One region of the Arthrobacter sp. 01T428 genome, then DNA from elsewhere that is predicted to be linked to it. Evidence: riboswitches for the same ligand, from Rfam matches in the RefSeq annotation. Region 1 holds a riboswitch; each other region holds the start of a gene.
What was found. A riboswitch is a leader RNA that binds a small molecule or an ion and turns the genes downstream of it on or off. The one in region 1 is predicted to bind S-adenosylmethionine.

Region 1 (3,849 bases):
TGCGCGGGGCTCCACGAGGGATGCATGGCGAGGAGCATCGCGGCCGCTCCTGCGACGTGGGGCGAGGCCATTGAAGTTCCGCTGAGGACATTGGTCGCAGTATTCGAGGTCGCCCAGTCGGAGGTGATCTGGACCCCTGGTGCGTACAGGTCGACGCAGGGACCGTAGTTGGAGAACCCTGCTTGGCTGTCGTTCGGGTCGCTAGCAGCCACGGTGAGGGCTGCGGGCACTCGGCCAGGGGAGCGTGTGCACGCGTCGACGCTGCTATTTCCTGCAGCCAAGGTTACCGTGATCCCGCTGTCAATCGCGCCTTGGACGGCGGCGTCCAGGCTCTGGTCCGTACCGGTCAGGAGGCTAAGGCTAAGGTTGGCGACAGCGGGTTGACCGGCTTGGTGATGCTGAACGATCCAGTCGAGAGCGGCAATGACATCGAGTGACGATCCGCCCCCGGCGCAGTTGAGCGCTCGTACGGGCACGATCGTTGCCGCTTTGGCCATCCCAAAGGTGGCTCCTGCTGCGATTCCCGAGACGTGCGTGCCGTGGCCGTTGCAGTCTGTGGTTCCCTTGCCGTCGTCCACGCCGTTGTTGCTTCCAATGCCGACGGCGTTATATCCGACCGTCACGCGTCCGCCGAAGTCTTGGTGGGTGGCCAACACGCCGGTGTCCACCACGTAGATCGGTACCCCGGCGCCGCTCGAAGGCGGCGTGTAGCTCCCAGACAAGGGCAGGGATCTCTGGTCGGTCCGGTCAAGGTTCCAGGGTGCCGGTGCTTGAGTGTCTGAAATCCGCACCGGCATATCCCGGTCCACGGACACAACCCGGCTCGACTTCGCCAACGCAGCGGCCTTCGCTGGCGTCGCCGTGACGACCGCGGCCTTCACGGCATGCGTGAACGTCTTGTCCACCGAGACTCCCTGCGAGCGCAGCTCCGCGGTCTTCCCGTCAACGTCGGTGCCTTCGGCGTAGTGGACCACGTATCTGTCTTCGCCTGCTGCCGGAGTCGTGTCGGCGTGCGCCGGCAGCGGCACTCCCACGGTGAAACCTGATACCAGCAAGAACAGGGCTATTGGAACGACGCCGGATGGCTTTTTCACGAGCTTCAATCTTCCTGTGACGCACAGTGGCGGCGGAGACATCCGAAGGATGCAGACTGCTGCGCCCAATTCTATCTCCAGTCACACAGGCATCACCCGTCTCTTCAATTTCAGACATCCACAACCCCGGCTTCGTGAACAAAACGCGGCCAAGTGTCACAAAGCTGTCATAATCTTCGTCAGAAGGGGTCCGGTTTTCCTAGACTCTTCCCATAGGTCATGAGTGCCAGCGACAGCCCCGGCTTGCTGGCCGGCAACCCTCCTTTCGCGGCGGGGTGCCCCGGGTGAAGACCTGGCCCTTCGCTGTGTTGGCGGCGGGCAAGCGCGATGTGAGGTGTCGACGAATGACAATTGCTGCAACAGCCATACCCCTTTCCGGTACCCAGGACGGAACCCTCAAGTATGTTTCCGTAGGAGGGCTCGAACTGGAGGCCGGGGGTTTCCTCCCTGAGGTCGTCCTTGCGTACGAGACATGGGGCCGGCTCAACGCCGACGCTTCCAACGCCGTCCTCGTGGAGCATGCACTGACCGGCAGCACCCATGTGGCCCGTGGCGAGAGCGATGAAGAAGGCTGGTGGGAGCAACTCGTTGGTCCCGGCGCCACCATCGACACGGACCGCTACTTCGTGGTCTCCGTCAACATCGTGGGAGGCTGCTACGGCAGCACCGGGCCGTCGTCGAGCGCTCCTGACGGCAAGCCGTGGGGCTCCCGCTTCCCGCTCGTCACCCTGCGGGACAGCACCATAGCCGAAGCCCGGCTGGCCGACGCCTTGGGGATCCACAGCTGGCATACCGTGGTGGGAGGGTCCATGGGCGGTGCCCGCGCACTGGAATGGGCCGTCAGCTATCCGGACCGCGTCAAGCGATGTGCCGTGATTTCGATCGGGGCGTACAGCACTGCCGAACAGATTGCGTTCGCGCAGGCCCAGACTCTCGCCATCCGGCAGGACGCCGACTTCAAGGGCGGCGACTACTACGGCCAGGCAGCGCCCGAGGCGGGGCTGGCCCTTGCCCGGCGGATCGCCCACATCACCTACCGTTCGGCGGATGAACTGGACTTCCGCTTCGGCAGGAACGCCCAAGGCGGCGAGGCGCCCCTGCAGGCTGCGGCCTTAGGGGACCGGGGCCGCTACCAGGTGGAGAGCTACCTCGACCACCAGGGACGAAAGCTGGTCCAGCGCTTCGACGCCAACAGCTACATCGCCATCACTGAGGCGCTCATGAGCCACGACATCACTCGCGGCCGGGGCTCATTGGAGGACGCGTTGTCCGTGGCCACGGCGAAGTTCTTCGTTGCCTCGGTGGACTCGGACCGGCTCTATTTCCCGGAACAATCGCACGAGCTGGCCAAGGCCTTGCCCGGAGAAGTCCCCGTTCATGTGATCGAGGCGCCCATCGGGCACGACGGTTTCCTCACCGAGATCGGCCAGCTCGGCCCCCAGCTGCGGGAGGCGTTCTTCGGCTGAATCAGCCGTTCATGATCTCCTGGCGGAGCTTCATGTAGTCCTCCATGGCAATTTTCCCGTCGCTGTACTCCTGGTCGAGTTCGGCCAGTTTCCGTGCCCGGTAGCCTTGCGGCGCGCTGTCCGGCTGGGGCGCGCTGTTCGCTTGCGGAGTAGACGACGGCGGAGCGGCCTGAGGTCCGGGCATTCCCACCGGGGGTTGCGGCTCAGCCGGGAAGATGACCGGGGGTTGCTCCGGGTATCCGACGGGGTAGTGCTGTGGAGGATAGGGCTGCCCGGGGTAATCCTGTGGAGGATAGGGCTGCCCGGGGTAATCCTGCGGAGGGAAGTCCCGTAGCCTGCGCTGGCGCGATCGGTTGTACATGCGGATCCCCATGGGAATCAGCCAAGAGCAGACGATGATCCAGAAGATCACATTGTTCACGGTGGAGGGCCTCCCTAGTCTTTCACCAGCTTAGCCCCGCTCCCTGTGACCCACACGGCTCCCGTTCAGCTCCGGGGCAGGATGGTGTCGGCAGGACCGAAGACGGGTCCCGGCGTCGGGCGTTTCGGCAGGATGCCGTCGCCGGAGGAGCGGTGCCGGATCCGGCGGATGACCCACGGGACAAAATACTCCCGGGCCCATACGAGGTCGCCCGAGCGGGCCTCGCGCCAGCTGCGCTGGGGGAGCGGCTTGGGGAACAGCGGCTCGAGGTTGTGGGGCACATTGAGTGAATCGAGGACCATCGCCGCGATGGTGTGATGGCCGAGCGGCGAGAAGTGCAGGCGGTCTTCGTCCCACATCTGGGAGTTGGAGAGTTGCCGCAGGGACCACATATCGGCGATCACGGCATCGTGGCGGGCGGCCACCGTGCGGAGGTTTTCGTTGTAGATGGCCACTTTGCCGCGGATCCGGCCGAGGACCGATGACGCGGTGTCCGGACCGTTGAAGAGAACCACGGTGGCGCCGTCGGAACTCAGGGTCTGCACTGCGGCATCGAGTTTCTCGGCCAAGGCGTCGGGATCGCCGCCGGGACGGATGAGGTCGTTGCCGCCTGCGGAGATGCTCACGAGGTCCGGCTTGAGGTCCCTGCACGGGCCAAGTTGTTCGTCGAGGATCTGCTGAAGCAACCGCCCGCGGATGGCCAGGTTGGCGTAGGCGAAATCCCGGTGTCCCCGGCTCAGTTCCTCGGCTACGCGGTCGGCCCAGCCACGATGTCCCCCGGGGTTGTTGGGCTCGGGGTCGCCGATCCCTTCGGTAAAGGAATCACCCAATGCCACGTAGCGGGTCCACGGATGAATCCGTTCGTCCG
Region 2 (3,849 bases), on a different contig from region 1:
ACGGTTCCAAGCCTATCGTGAACAGGCCGCATCAGGCTTTGCGCGCCCGCCAGCTCTGCGTGAGATAGGGCAAGGGGATGACCTCGCCCTCGGCATGGCCCAGATGCTCGAAAAGGTACCACTCGAGATTGCCCGTCACCTTGGCCCGGGTGGTCTCATTCGCCCTCAGGTAGTAACTGCGCGACTTCACGAGTTCGAGGATATCCGCCGGAGTCACGGGATCCTCCCAACGCGTCACATGGCTTTCGAGGCCCGTGAACTCCCGGCCCACCACAGGCCGGAAGTCCGGTTTGTGGACATCGCCGGCATGCATGATGCGAGACAAACGATGGACCCAGAGCACCGACGTGTCCAGCTGGTTCCAGATCAAGCCGATCACACCCTGGGGCCGAAGGATCCGGGCGATCTCGGTGCTGGCGGCGAGGGGATCGCACCAGTGCCATGCCTGGGCAACGCTGACGACGTCGAATGCTGAGTCCGCGAGTCCAGTTGCCTCGGCCGTGCCCTCCAGGGCGATCACTTGTGGATACGTTTTGCGCAGTTGCGTGAGCATGTCCGTGGAGGGGTCCACTGCGGACACCGCCAGCCCGCGCTCGACGAGGAGCGCTGTGAACTTTCCGGTGCCCGCGCCGATGTCTGCCGCGTCCCGCGCGCCTTCCGGCAGCAGCCAGTCAGCTGAATCCGCGGGGTATCCGGGCCGGACACGGTCATAGTGCTCTCCGCCGTCCTGGAAACTCTGACCGAGTTCAAGGCGCCGTTCCTCATAGAGCTTGGGGCCGGCTGACGTGCCTTTGGGTCGCGGGGCCACGCGGAAACTCCTTCGTAGGACAGGAAAAAATACCCTACGAATCTACCGCAATCAGTCGGTGCTGCACGGAGCTGCGCCCGCGGTCCCGGGAGTGTTGGGAGCCCATTCCGGGTAGCTGCGGTGATCGTTCGCGGGCACCCAACGGCCGGCGTCCACCACGTAGTCCCAACCGAGGCCATTGCTCTTGAGCGCCTGGATGCCCGCGATGAGCCGAGTGGCGTCTTCCAAACGCGATCCTACGCCGAAACTGGCCCGGAGGGATCCGGAGGGAAGACCGAGGCGCTTGAGCAGCGGGTGGGCGCAAAAGCGCCCGTCGCGCAGGCCAATGCCGTGCTCGGCCGCAAGATAGGCCGCCACAAGTCCGGCGTCGTAGCCCTGGAGCGAGAAGTTCACGACGCCGATGGTGTCCTCGGGATCGGTGTCGCTGAAGATCTGGTGCACGGTCACGCCGTCGATTTCCTTGAGGCCTTCGACCAGGTGCGAGCGGATGGCGGCCTCGTGGGCGTGCCATTCGTCGTGGTCGAGGCTGGCGATGACTTGTGTGGCCCGGGCGAGGGTGGCCGCACCGAGAACGTTCGGCGAGCCGCCTTCGTGCCTGGCCGGTCCCGTGGCCCAGCTGACGGAATCGAGGCGTGCCTCCCGGACGGCGCCGCCTCCTGCCAGGTGCGGCGTGCCGGCGTCGAGCCAGTCGGGACGGCCCACCAGGACCCCCGCGCCGAACGGGGCATAAAGCTTGTGCCCCGAGAAAACCAAGTAGTCGACATCCGCGGCGGCGATGTTGATGCGGCGATGCGGGGCAAGTTGCGCCGCGTCCACCACAATCCGCGCCCCGAATTCGTGGGCCAAGGCAGCTAGTTCCTTGATGGGCAGGATTTCGCCGGTCACATTCGACGCGCCGGTGACAGCCAGGAGGCTGACGCCACCATGGGAGAGGGCTGTGCGGACATTGGCTACGGTCTCCGACAAGGTTTCCGCGGCAACAATGCTTCGGTGGGGGACGCCTTGCCACGGCAGCAGGTTTGCGTGGTGCTCGATGTCCAGGTAAAGGACTTCGTCGGTGTGCTTGCCGTCTGTGACCGGCAGGCAGCCGGCCAGGAGATTGAGGGAATCGGTGGTGTTGCGCGTGAAAATGACGGAATCGTCCGGCCGTCCGCCAACAAAGTCACGGACGATGTTGCGGGCGTTTTCGTAGACGGAGGTGCTGATTTGGGAGGCGTAGCCTGCGCCGCGGTGCACACTCGCGTAGTACGGCAGGATCTCGTTGAGGTACGCGGAAACAACCGTCAGGGCAGGTGCGGATGCGCCGTAGTCAAGGTTGGCGTAGCGGATGTGGCCGCCCTGGATCAGGGGTGCCTGCAACTCCGCGCCGGTGACCGCGGCCAGCGGGCGGGATGCCCGAGGCAGCTGCTGTGCGGTTTCGTGGTGCTGCGAAAGAGCCGTAGAAGTAATTGTGGCTGTGCTCATGGGACCTCACTCAAGAGGGACCCCTGCGTGCAGGGGGTCCGCGCTTGCCGCATCCGTTCCGGACCGGCCGGGTCGTCACCCGGGGCACCCCGCCGCGATGGAGGGTTGCCGGCCAGCAAACCGGGGTTTCGCGCTGGCACTCGTGACCTGTAAAGAGAGTAGGACACCGGCGAGGCGGGTTCCAATGTGACCGCGATTGTTAAGCGGATTGTTACACCGCCCGAAAAATGTGCCTTCAGCCGAAGAAAAAGCAGCGGACGCCCCTAAAAGGGGGCGTCCGCCGTCGTTTATTCAGTGAACAGGAGGGGCTACAGAAGGTCGTCGAGTTCGGGGTTGAGCCTCTTGAGGACCTCGGAATGGAGGATCGAGTTAGTGGCGACGGCGTTTCCGCCGAAGGGGCCGTCCGCGCCATCCAGGGATGTGAAGCGTCCGCCGGCCTCGGTGACGATCGGCACCAAGGCGGCCATGTCGTAGACCTGGAGTTCCGGTTCGGCGGCGATGTCCACGGCGCCCTCGGCAACGAGACAGTAGGACCAGAAATCGCCGTACGCACGGCTGCGCCAGACATCGTTCTCGAGGCCCAGGAAGTTGTCCAGCTTCCCGTGCTGCTTCCACTCGGAAAGCTCGGAGTAGGAAAGCGAGGCGTCTTCGAGCCGGGACACGTTGGAAACTTTCAACCGGGTGGCGGCGGCCAGCGACCGGCCCATGTAGGCGCCGGAGCCCTTGGCCGCCCACCAACGCTTGCCGAGCGCCGGAGCGCTCACGAGCCCCACTACTACTTCGCCCTCGTCCACGAGGGCGATGAGCGTAGCCCAGACGGGTACGCCGCGCACGAAGTTCTTGGTCCCATCGATGGGATCGATGATCCAACGCCTGGAGCCGTGGCCCGTGCTGCCGAATTCTTCGCCGAGGACGGCGTCGCGGGGCCGGGAGCGGGAGAGCTGCCCACGGATTGCTTCCTCGGCGGCTTTGTCGGCATCGGTGACTGGGCTCAGGTCGGGTTTGGTCTCCACCTGGAGGTCCAGCGCCCTGAACCGCTCCATTGTCAGGGAATCGACGGAATCGGCCAGCACATGGGCCAGCCGTAGGTCGTCGTTGTAGCTCGAATCGGGTTGGGTCATGGTTCCAAACTACCGTCTATTCGCCGGTGAGCCGGGGAGGTAGGACGGCATGCGCTGAGTTAGTTGACCGTACCCAGTTCCTTGGCCTCTTGGGCTTCCATGCGCGGGTCCGCACCAAGGAGCCTGCGGAGCGATGCAAGGCGGGCGGGGCCGGCCTCGCCCGCGTGGCCTTCGGCGACCCAGGAATCCAGCCCGCATCGAACGGCGGAGGCATCGTGCTTGCAACCACGCTCGCACCTTTCCGTCCCCGGCTCCAGGTCCGGGAAGGCGTGCAGGATGCGGTCCGGGTTCACGTGGGCGAGGCCGAAAGAACGGATGCCGGGCGTATCGATGATCCAGCTTCCGCCAGGGGCGTCGCTGAGCTTCAGTGCGAGGGCAGAGGACGAGGTGTGGCGTCCGCGCCCCGTCACGGCGTTGACCCCGCCTGTGGCGCGCTCGGCCCCGGTGAGGGCGTTC
Region 3 (3,849 bases), on a different contig from region 1:
CAGAGCACCTCAACGGGCTCGTCGGTTGGATTGACCCAGGTGTGCGGCTCGCGGCCCGGGAAGGACAGCGTGTCCCCCTCTTCGAGTTCGTACTCCTCGTTGGTGAGGATCAATTTGATGCGGCCCTTGACCACGTGCAGGACGTCGACGTCGCAATCGACGGCGTAAAGCTCGGCTTCTCCCCGGCCGCGGGGCTCGATGGAAGCCTGTAGGATCTGCAGCCGTCGTTCCGACCGGGCGGTCAGGAGCCGCTCCACGATTCCCTGGCCGCCAAGCGAAATCCGCGGCCCATCGTCGCGCCGCGTCAGGTGCGTCTCAGGTGCGGCGAAAAGATCGCCGATGGAGACTGAAAGAACTTGGCAAAGCGTCACAAGGGAAGCGACCGACGGCGATGTCAGGTCACGTTCCACCCGGCTCAGGAACCCTTTGGTCAGGCCGGTGGCGTCGGCAACCTGCTCGATGGTGAGCCGCTGCGATTGGCGGGCGGCACGGATTCTGGAACCGATGGCAACGGGGACATTGCTCGGTTCAACGGGGAGAGCCTTCATTCACGAACCTTTCAGGCCGTTTCTGCGGCCCTGTCATTGCAGCAATAGTAGCCGGATCGCCCGCGCGGCAGGGCCTTTGGCAAGCTGGAGGAGCGCCGATGAGTCCGCTGGGCGAGACAGCACCTTGACTGTTACTCGCATCACTACGTATCCTCATAGGCAACAAGTGTTGTTTGTGAGGCATACATCACAGACTACTCTCCCCAATCACCAGCGCAGAGACCTTCCGCAACCCGCAACGAAACCCAGCGGACCGGCGTCGGAATCCCCAAGGGCTCTGCGCATCACTTTCAGGAGCCAACCGTGGACTCTTCGTTCATCAATATTGCGATCGTGGTGGTGTATTTGCTCGCCATGCTGGCCTTCGGCTGGTGGGGCAAGTCGCGCACCAAGAACAACAGCGACTTCCTCGTGGCAGGACGCCGCCTCGGTCCGATGCTCTACACCGGCACCATGGCCGCAGTCGTCCTCGGCGGCGCATCGACGGTTGGCGGCGTCGGCCTCGGCTACAAGTTCGGCGTCTCCGGCATGTGGCTGGTTGTCGCGATCGGTTCGGGCGTGCTCCTCCTGAGCCTGCTTTTCGCCGGCACCATCCAGCGGCTGAAGATCTACACGGTCTCCCAGATGCTGAGCCTGCGTTACGGACAGCGCGCCACACAGACTTCCGGCATCGTCATGCTCGCCTACACCCTGATGCTGTGCGCCACGTCCACGGGCGCCTACGCCACCATCTTCGTTGTACTCTTCGGCTGGGAGCGCTGGCTCGCCATCGCCGTCGGCGGCGCAATCGTCCTGGTCTACTCAACGATCGGCGGCATGTGGTCCATCACCCTCGCCGACCAGGTGCAGTTCATCATCAAGACCGTGGGCATCTTCTTCCTCATGCTCCCGTTCGTCCTGAACGCCGCAGGCGGCTTCGATGGCATCCGTGCCCGCGTTGACGCCAGCTTCTTCCAGTTGGACGGCATCGGGGCACAAACCATCATCACGTACTTCGTGGTCTACACCCTGGGCCTGCTGATCGGCCAGGACATCTGGCAGCGCGTCTTCACCGCCAAGACTCCCAAGGTGGCACGTTGGGGCGGTGCCACCGCGGGTATCTACTGCGTCCTGTACGGCGTCGCCGGCGCATTGATCGGCCTTGCCGCCCGCGTGGCACTGCCCAACATCGACGTGAAGGCCCTCGGCAAGGACGTCGTCTACGCCGAGGTTGCAACGCACATCCTGCCGATCGGCATCGGCGGCCTCGTGATGGCCGCTGCGGTCGCGGCCATGATGTCCACGGCTTCCGGAGCCCTCATCGCCGCGGCCACCGTTGCCCGCGCCGACGTGGTCCCGTTCGTGGCCAGCTGGTTCGGCAAGACCATCAACACCGACGACACCGAGAACCCCGAGCACGACGTCAAGGCCAACCGCTACTGGGTCCTCGGACTGGGCATCGTGGCCGTGTTGATATCCATGGCGGCGCAAGACGTCGTGGTCGCCCTGACCATCGCCTACGACATCCTGGTGGGCGGCCTGCTGGTTGCCATCCTGGGTGGCCTGGTCTGGAAGCGGGGCACCGGTATTGCCGCGGCCTGGTCCATGGCCGTGGGGTCCGTACTCACACTGGCCCTGCTGATCGCCTATGCCACGGGAATCATTCCCAGCGAAGACGGCGTCTACGCCAACGATCCCATCTACTGGGGCCTCGGAGCCTCGTTGCTGGTGTACGTCGTGGTCTCGCTGCTGACGCCTCCCACGGAGCCCCAGGTCCGCGAAGCATGGGACCGTCGCGTCGCCGGAGGAGTCACCGAGGAACTCCCGCTGGAGGCCCACCCGGTGGCCAGCCACTAAGTTTCACAGAGTCAAGTACGACGGCGGCGCCGCKCCTTTTTCCGGGGTGCGGCGCCGCCGTCGCATGTACAGTAGGAAGAGCTTCAAGAGATCTGGCGCCAAGCTCCGACTTGCCACACGCCAACCCCATGTTCACGGGTGGTTCGGATGAAGAAGCGGCCCGGCTCGGACCAGAGACAACCGAACGGGCAAGAGCAACTCCACAGGAGAAGGCCATGCCTTTCGAAAACGGCGCCACCGCCATAGCCGACCGCACCACCCAGCCCAGCACCCTCTTGTCGCCCCGTCCCCGCCGGGTGGACGAATTCGTCCGGGTGATTCCCGGCGTCGACCTCTCCCAAGGCTCCGTCACGTTCGTCGTGGACGGAAACCTGGAACGCTATTGGCACCATGAGCCGCGGCTCATCACCCAAGCCCTTTCAAAAGCGGTCCAGCCCGCCCGCTGGTTCCCCGCCACACGGAAACTCACCCTGACGGTGGCGGCAACCGGGCACCGGGCAGGCGTGCAGAGGCACTTCATCCTGAGCGCGTTTTAGCGCCCAGGGTTTAGCGAGCCCGGGGCTATTCGAACTCTTCGTCCTCGCGGTGTTCCTCTGCGTCGAGCGGAACCACCCGTTCGTCGTCGTCGAGGACCTCGGATTGTTCCTCCCAGTCCTCGTCCACCTCAAGGTCTTCGCTGTAGTCGTAGGCGGGATCGGCCTCGACCGTGGGACGGTCGGGGTGACGGGCGTGGGTTTCGGTGCTGTCCATGGTGCAACCTCCGTTCGACGTGCCGCTGAGCCCATCGCACAGGCACATGAGGCAGCCGGTCACCACGCTACCCCGCCAATTCGTGGACCCTGTCCATCCATCCCAGCACTGCCCCCAGCCGCGGTCAAGGCCTCCCGGGAGCCTCCCGTTTTTGAGGCGCGCCTAAAATGTCCAGTGAGGATTGCCAGCCGAAAAACCGCGGAAATTGGCGATAGAGTGGAGCCGCAATGAGGCGATGAAGCCCGCCCCAGCAACCCAGGAGTCCCGGTGCACCCGCACGCAGATCCACAGAACCCGACAGATCCAGACAACGCGCATCCCGACAATCCCTCGGACCAAAGCAGTCCATCGCAAGATGAAGCGGCCCCCAAGACTCCCCCGTCGTCGTCGGACATCAAGCGCTGGCGTCAGTACTTGGCGGACGAGCGGGCCGAGGCCGCCGTGTACCGCCAACTGGCGCAGCGCCGCGACGGCGAGGAACGCGAAATCCTGTTGGCACTCGCAGAGGCCGAGGGCCGCCACGAGGCACACTGGCTCAAGCTCCTCGGGGAACATGCCGGCATGCCGAAGGCGGCCTCGATCCGAAGCCAAATGCTCGGCTTCCTCGCCCGGAACTTTGGATCAGTGTTCGTGTTGGCCCTCGCCCAAAGGGCTGAAGGCCGCTCGCCTTACGCGAAGGATCCAGCAGCGACCCGCGCCATGGCGGCTGACGAAC
Region 4 (3,849 bases), on a different contig from region 1:
CTCCCACCCAACTGACTAGCAGTAGTTGTCGTTTAGAGGCTCCAAAACGACAACAAATGCGTGGGCCCACGCCGCCCGGGTTCCCTGGCCGTGGGGCCCCGCCGGCGAGGGTCCCTGCCTGAGCTCGCGAAGGCTGGGAGCCGACGGGGACTTGCGAGGCGAGGGTGGCGGTGGGGACCAGTTGGGCATCTCAGGAGCCGATCGGCGACAGTTCCCGCACCAGGCCGAAGAGGTCCTTGGGGTCATCGGGATTAGCGACGAGGTCAATCTCCTCGAAGAACTCCGAACCCTCGACGGCATCGCGGAGATAACGCAAGGCGGAAAAGTCCTCGATCGCGAAGCCCACGGAATCGAATATCGTGATTTGGTCCCTGGAGGTCCGGCCCGGAGCGTGCCCGGCCAGGACCTGCCAGAATTCGGTGACGGGAAAATCGGCGGACATTTGCTGGATCTCGCCTTCAATCCGCGTCTGGGGATCGTACTCCACAAAGACGTCACCGAGGCCGAGGATGGCAGCGTCGAGTTCAGTCTTCCCTGGGCAGTCGCCTCCGATCGCGTTGATGTGGACTCCGGGCGAAACCTGGTCTGCCGTCAGGATGGTGGCGTTGGCCTTGTCCGCCGTGCACGTGGTGACGACGTCGGCTCCCTCCACTGCATGGGCCGCTGAGCCTGCGATGGTGATCTCGAAGCCGAGGGGAGCCATGTTCCGGACGAACTTCTCCATCGCTGCCGGGTCCGTGTCCCAGATCCTCACACTGTTTATACCCAGGGCCGCCCGGAAGGCCAGCGCCTGAAACTCCGATTGGGTTCCGGTTCCGATCATCGCCATGATCCGGGCATCGGGGCGCGCGAGCTTCTTAGCTACCATGCCGGACGTGGCCGCCGTCCGCAACGCTGTCAGCACTGTCATCTCCGCAAGGAACGTCGGGTAGCCGTTGTGGACGTCGGACAGGACACCGAAAGCTGTCACGGTCTGGAAGCCGCGCGCGGGATTCGAGGGGTGTCCGTTTACATACTTGAAGCCGTAGGTTTCCTGGTCGCTGGTGGGCATCAGCTCGATGACGCCAAATGGCGTGTGGCTTGCCACTCGCGGAGTCTTGTCAAAAGATTCCCACCGCTGGAAGTCGTCTTCCAGGTACTGCATCATCTCCGAGATGATGGTCTCCGGGCCCCGTCCGGCCGTCCAACGAACCATATTGCGGACATCGACAAAGCGCGTCATATGCGCTCCTTTCCCTCATAAGCACTGTTGCTACGAGGCTACGGAGCGGCGATATGCATCCACAATTGCCAAAGTATGTACTTTTCATTGAAAACATGCACAAAATGATGACTGCTTATGCACACAATGATCAACGGCAGGCGCCCGTCATAAAAGCGACTATCGCAGGACGGAACTGAGCAGCAGGCTCGTCTCGCTATTGACGATCCCCTCGATCCCGCGGATCCTGCCCAACACCTGGTCAAAGTCGCTGAGGCTTTCCGTGCGCAACTCGGCCACGAGATCCCAACCGCCGTTCGTGGTGTGTAGCGCCCAAATCTCGGAAAGTCCGCGGAGTTGGCGAATGACCTTGTCCGCCGACCTTCCCTCCACGGCAATGAGCGCAATGGCCCGGATCGCAAGTGGATCCACCTCGTCGCGCACCCTCGCGGTGAAGCCAACGATGGTCCCCGAGGAGACAAGACGCTCAAGCCGGCTATTCACGGTGGCCCGAGCAACGCCCAGCTTGCGCGCAAGGCTCGCCACGGAGGCCCTGCCGTCCTCCCGGAGAGCGGAGAGGAGCTGGCGGTCAAGGTCGGTGAGTGCTGCCATAAAGATAAACGTATCGCCCATTCCCCAAGCGGGCCTGAGTCCGTAGGGTATCGACATGAGCATCTACATCAGCCCCGACTCTGCTGCATGGTCCCTGACGGCCATGGCGACTGGTGCGTCAGCGGGATCAATCGATGATGCAAATGGCATGTCCAACTTGGTGAAAGAAATCTACGAGACAGAAGGTTTCGAAGCCCTGTCGGGTGTGGTTTTTGCCTTGGCTCATCACAACAGCCTCTCGCTGCATGCACTCGCCACGGCCACCGGGATATCCGTCCACGAACTGCTGGAAATCCGGAAGCATCAAGGTTCCACTTTTCATCACTCCCCTACGGCAGTAGCGTCGCGGTTCGACGCCATTCCACCCCGGATCCAGGCGAGCCTGGAACCGCTGCCCAATGAAACCGAGTCCTAGGACGCTGGCACCCCAGCCCTCGCCAGCCTGGCTGCCGTCCGGTTACGGAACATGACGACGGCCGGTGATGCAGGCCGCCGTCGTGGATGTTATTTTTCTTCTTGAGTAATGAGCACCAGCGTGAAGCCCTGACTTGCTGGTCGGCAACCCTCTCTCCGGCGGGGTGCCTCAGGTGACTACTCGGCGTATCGACACTTTCGAACTGCAAGCGTGACTGAGGAGCACCAATGCCTGAACCCACCGAAGAAAAACTCTCGTACCGTCTCATCACGGGCCCTGACACCAAGGAATTCTGCGAGCGGATCTCCACCGCTCTCGCGGAGGGATACGTGTTGCACGGCAGCCCGGCCGCGACCTTCAACGGCACGGACGTAATCGTGGCACAGGCCATCGTCCTGCCCGCGGCAATCGCGAGCGCGGATGCCGCCGTTGCCAATGCGGTGGATCAGCTTGATGAAGAGTTCGACGGCGAGGGCCACGCATGAGCTACGCAGGCGACCTCAGCCCGCACGACGCCTGGGCCAAGCTTGAGCAGGGCGCCATCCTGGTGGACGTCCGCACCGAAGGCGAGTGGGCACACATCGGCATCCCGGACACCAAAGCCACCGAGAACGATCCCCTGTTTATCCAGTGGAACCTGGCCGGAGGCATCCCCAACACCCGTTTCATCGAAGAGTTGACGCAGCAGGCCCCGGAGGCGGACGGCACCGAACTGGTTTTCCTCTGCCGCTCCGGACAGCGCTCCATCGCCGCCGCGATTGCCGCCACCCAGGCCGGCTACACCTCCTACAACGTCCTCGAGGGCTTTGAGGGCGAGCCGGACCGCTACGGCGAGCGAACCGTGAACGGCTGGAAAAACCGTGGACTTCCGACGAACCTGGGGAACATCTAAGTGACTTTCAACCCTGACGCCGCCAGCTGGAGCCCTGACACCCAGGCCGTCCGCGGCGGTCTTGACCGTACCAACTTCCAGGAAACGTCCGAGGCCGTCTTCCTGAACTCCGGCTTCGTCTACGAGTCCGCCGCAGCCGCCGAGCGAGCATTTACGGGCGAGGACGAACGCTTCGTCTACTCCCGTTACGGCAACCCCTCCGTAGCTACCTTCCAGGAGCGCCTCCGCCTGCTCGAAGGCACCGAAGCGTGCTTCGCGACGGCGTCGGGCATGTCCGCTGTCTTCACCGCCCTCGGTGCGTTGCTTGCTGCCGGTGACCGAGTAGTTGCCGCCCGCTCGCTCTTCGGCTCCTGTTTCGTCATCCTCAATGAGATCCTGCCGCGCTGGGGCGTCGAGACCGTCTTCGTCGACGGGCCTGACTTGGACCAGTGGCGTGCCGCTCTGTCCGAGCCGACAACGGCAGTGTTCTTCGAGTCGCCGTCGAACCCCATGCAGGAAATCGTGGACATCGCCGCGGTGAGCGAGCTGGCCCACGCGGCCGGCGCCACGGTGGTCGTCGACAACGTCTTCGCCACTCCCCTCCTGCAGCGCTGCGGCGATCTCGGAGCAGACGTGATTGTCTACTCGGGCACCAAGCACATCGACGGCCAGGGCCGGGTCCTCGGCGGAGCGATCCTGGGCACCAAGGAGTTCATCGACGGTCCCGTCAAGCAGCTCATGCGGCACACC

Region 2: linked by a shared signal. The riboswitch ahead of AC1DJB_RS02560 (aminotransferase class V-fold PLP-dependent enzyme) and the one ahead of metX (homoserine O-acetyltransferase MetX) in region 1 are both predicted to bind S-adenosylmethionine.
Region 3: linked by a shared signal. The riboswitch ahead of AC1DJB_RS16840 (hypothetical protein) and the one ahead of metX (homoserine O-acetyltransferase MetX) in region 1 are both predicted to bind S-adenosylmethionine.
Region 4: linked by a shared signal. The riboswitch ahead of AC1DJB_RS18325 (DUF1737 domain-containing protein) and the one ahead of metX (homoserine O-acetyltransferase MetX) in region 1 are both predicted to bind S-adenosylmethionine.

Annotation. Positions count from the first base shown of each region.
Region 1 covers NZ_JBFTPW010000017.1:16,427-20,275, reverse strand. Annotated here, with positions in the region: gene AC1DJB_RS17170 (S8 family peptidase) at 1-1,094, opposite strand, end outside; SAM riboswitch class IV at 1,310-1,425, shown strand; gene metX (homoserine O-acetyltransferase MetX) at 1,439-2,560, shown strand; gene AC1DJB_RS17160 (hypothetical protein) at 2,562-2,981, opposite strand; gene AC1DJB_RS17155 (SGNH/GDSL hydrolase family protein) at 3,047-3,849, opposite strand, start outside.
Region 2 covers NZ_JBFTPW010000001.1:547,271-551,119, forward strand. Annotated here, with positions in the region: gene AC1DJB_RS02550 (metal-dependent transcriptional regulator) at 1-2, opposite strand, end outside; gene AC1DJB_RS02555 (class I SAM-dependent methyltransferase) at 32-808, opposite strand; gene AC1DJB_RS02560 (aminotransferase class V-fold PLP-dependent enzyme) at 860-2,272, opposite strand; SAM riboswitch class IV at 2,308-2,420, opposite strand; gene hisN (histidinol-phosphatase) at 2,581-3,393, opposite strand; gene rsgA (ribosome small subunit-dependent GTPase A) at 3,453-3,849, opposite strand, start outside.
Region 3 covers NZ_JBFTPW010000016.1:61,407-65,255, forward strand. Annotated here, with positions in the region: gene AC1DJB_RS16830 (helix-turn-helix domain-containing protein) at 1-548, opposite strand, end outside; gene AC1DJB_RS16835 (sodium:solute symporter family protein) at 852-2,384, shown strand; SAM riboswitch class IV at 2,466-2,585, shown strand; gene AC1DJB_RS16840 (hypothetical protein) at 2,600-2,920, shown strand; gene AC1DJB_RS16845 (hypothetical protein) at 2,946-3,134, opposite strand; gene AC1DJB_RS16850 (VIT1/CCC1 transporter family protein) at 3,402-3,849, shown strand, end outside.
Region 4 covers NZ_JBFTPW010000019.1:73,520-77,368, reverse strand. Annotated here, with positions in the region: gene AC1DJB_RS18340 (ornithine cyclodeaminase) at 191-1,222, opposite strand; gene AC1DJB_RS18335 (Lrp/AsnC family transcriptional regulator) at 1,382-1,813, opposite strand; gene AC1DJB_RS18330 (hypothetical protein) at 1,869-2,228, shown strand; SAM riboswitch class IV at 2,333-2,445, shown strand; gene AC1DJB_RS18325 (DUF1737 domain-containing protein) at 2,456-2,713, shown strand; gene AC1DJB_RS18320 (rhodanese-like domain-containing protein) at 2,710-3,120, shown strand; gene AC1DJB_RS18315 (O-succinylhomoserine sulfhydrylase) at 3,121-3,849, shown strand, end outside.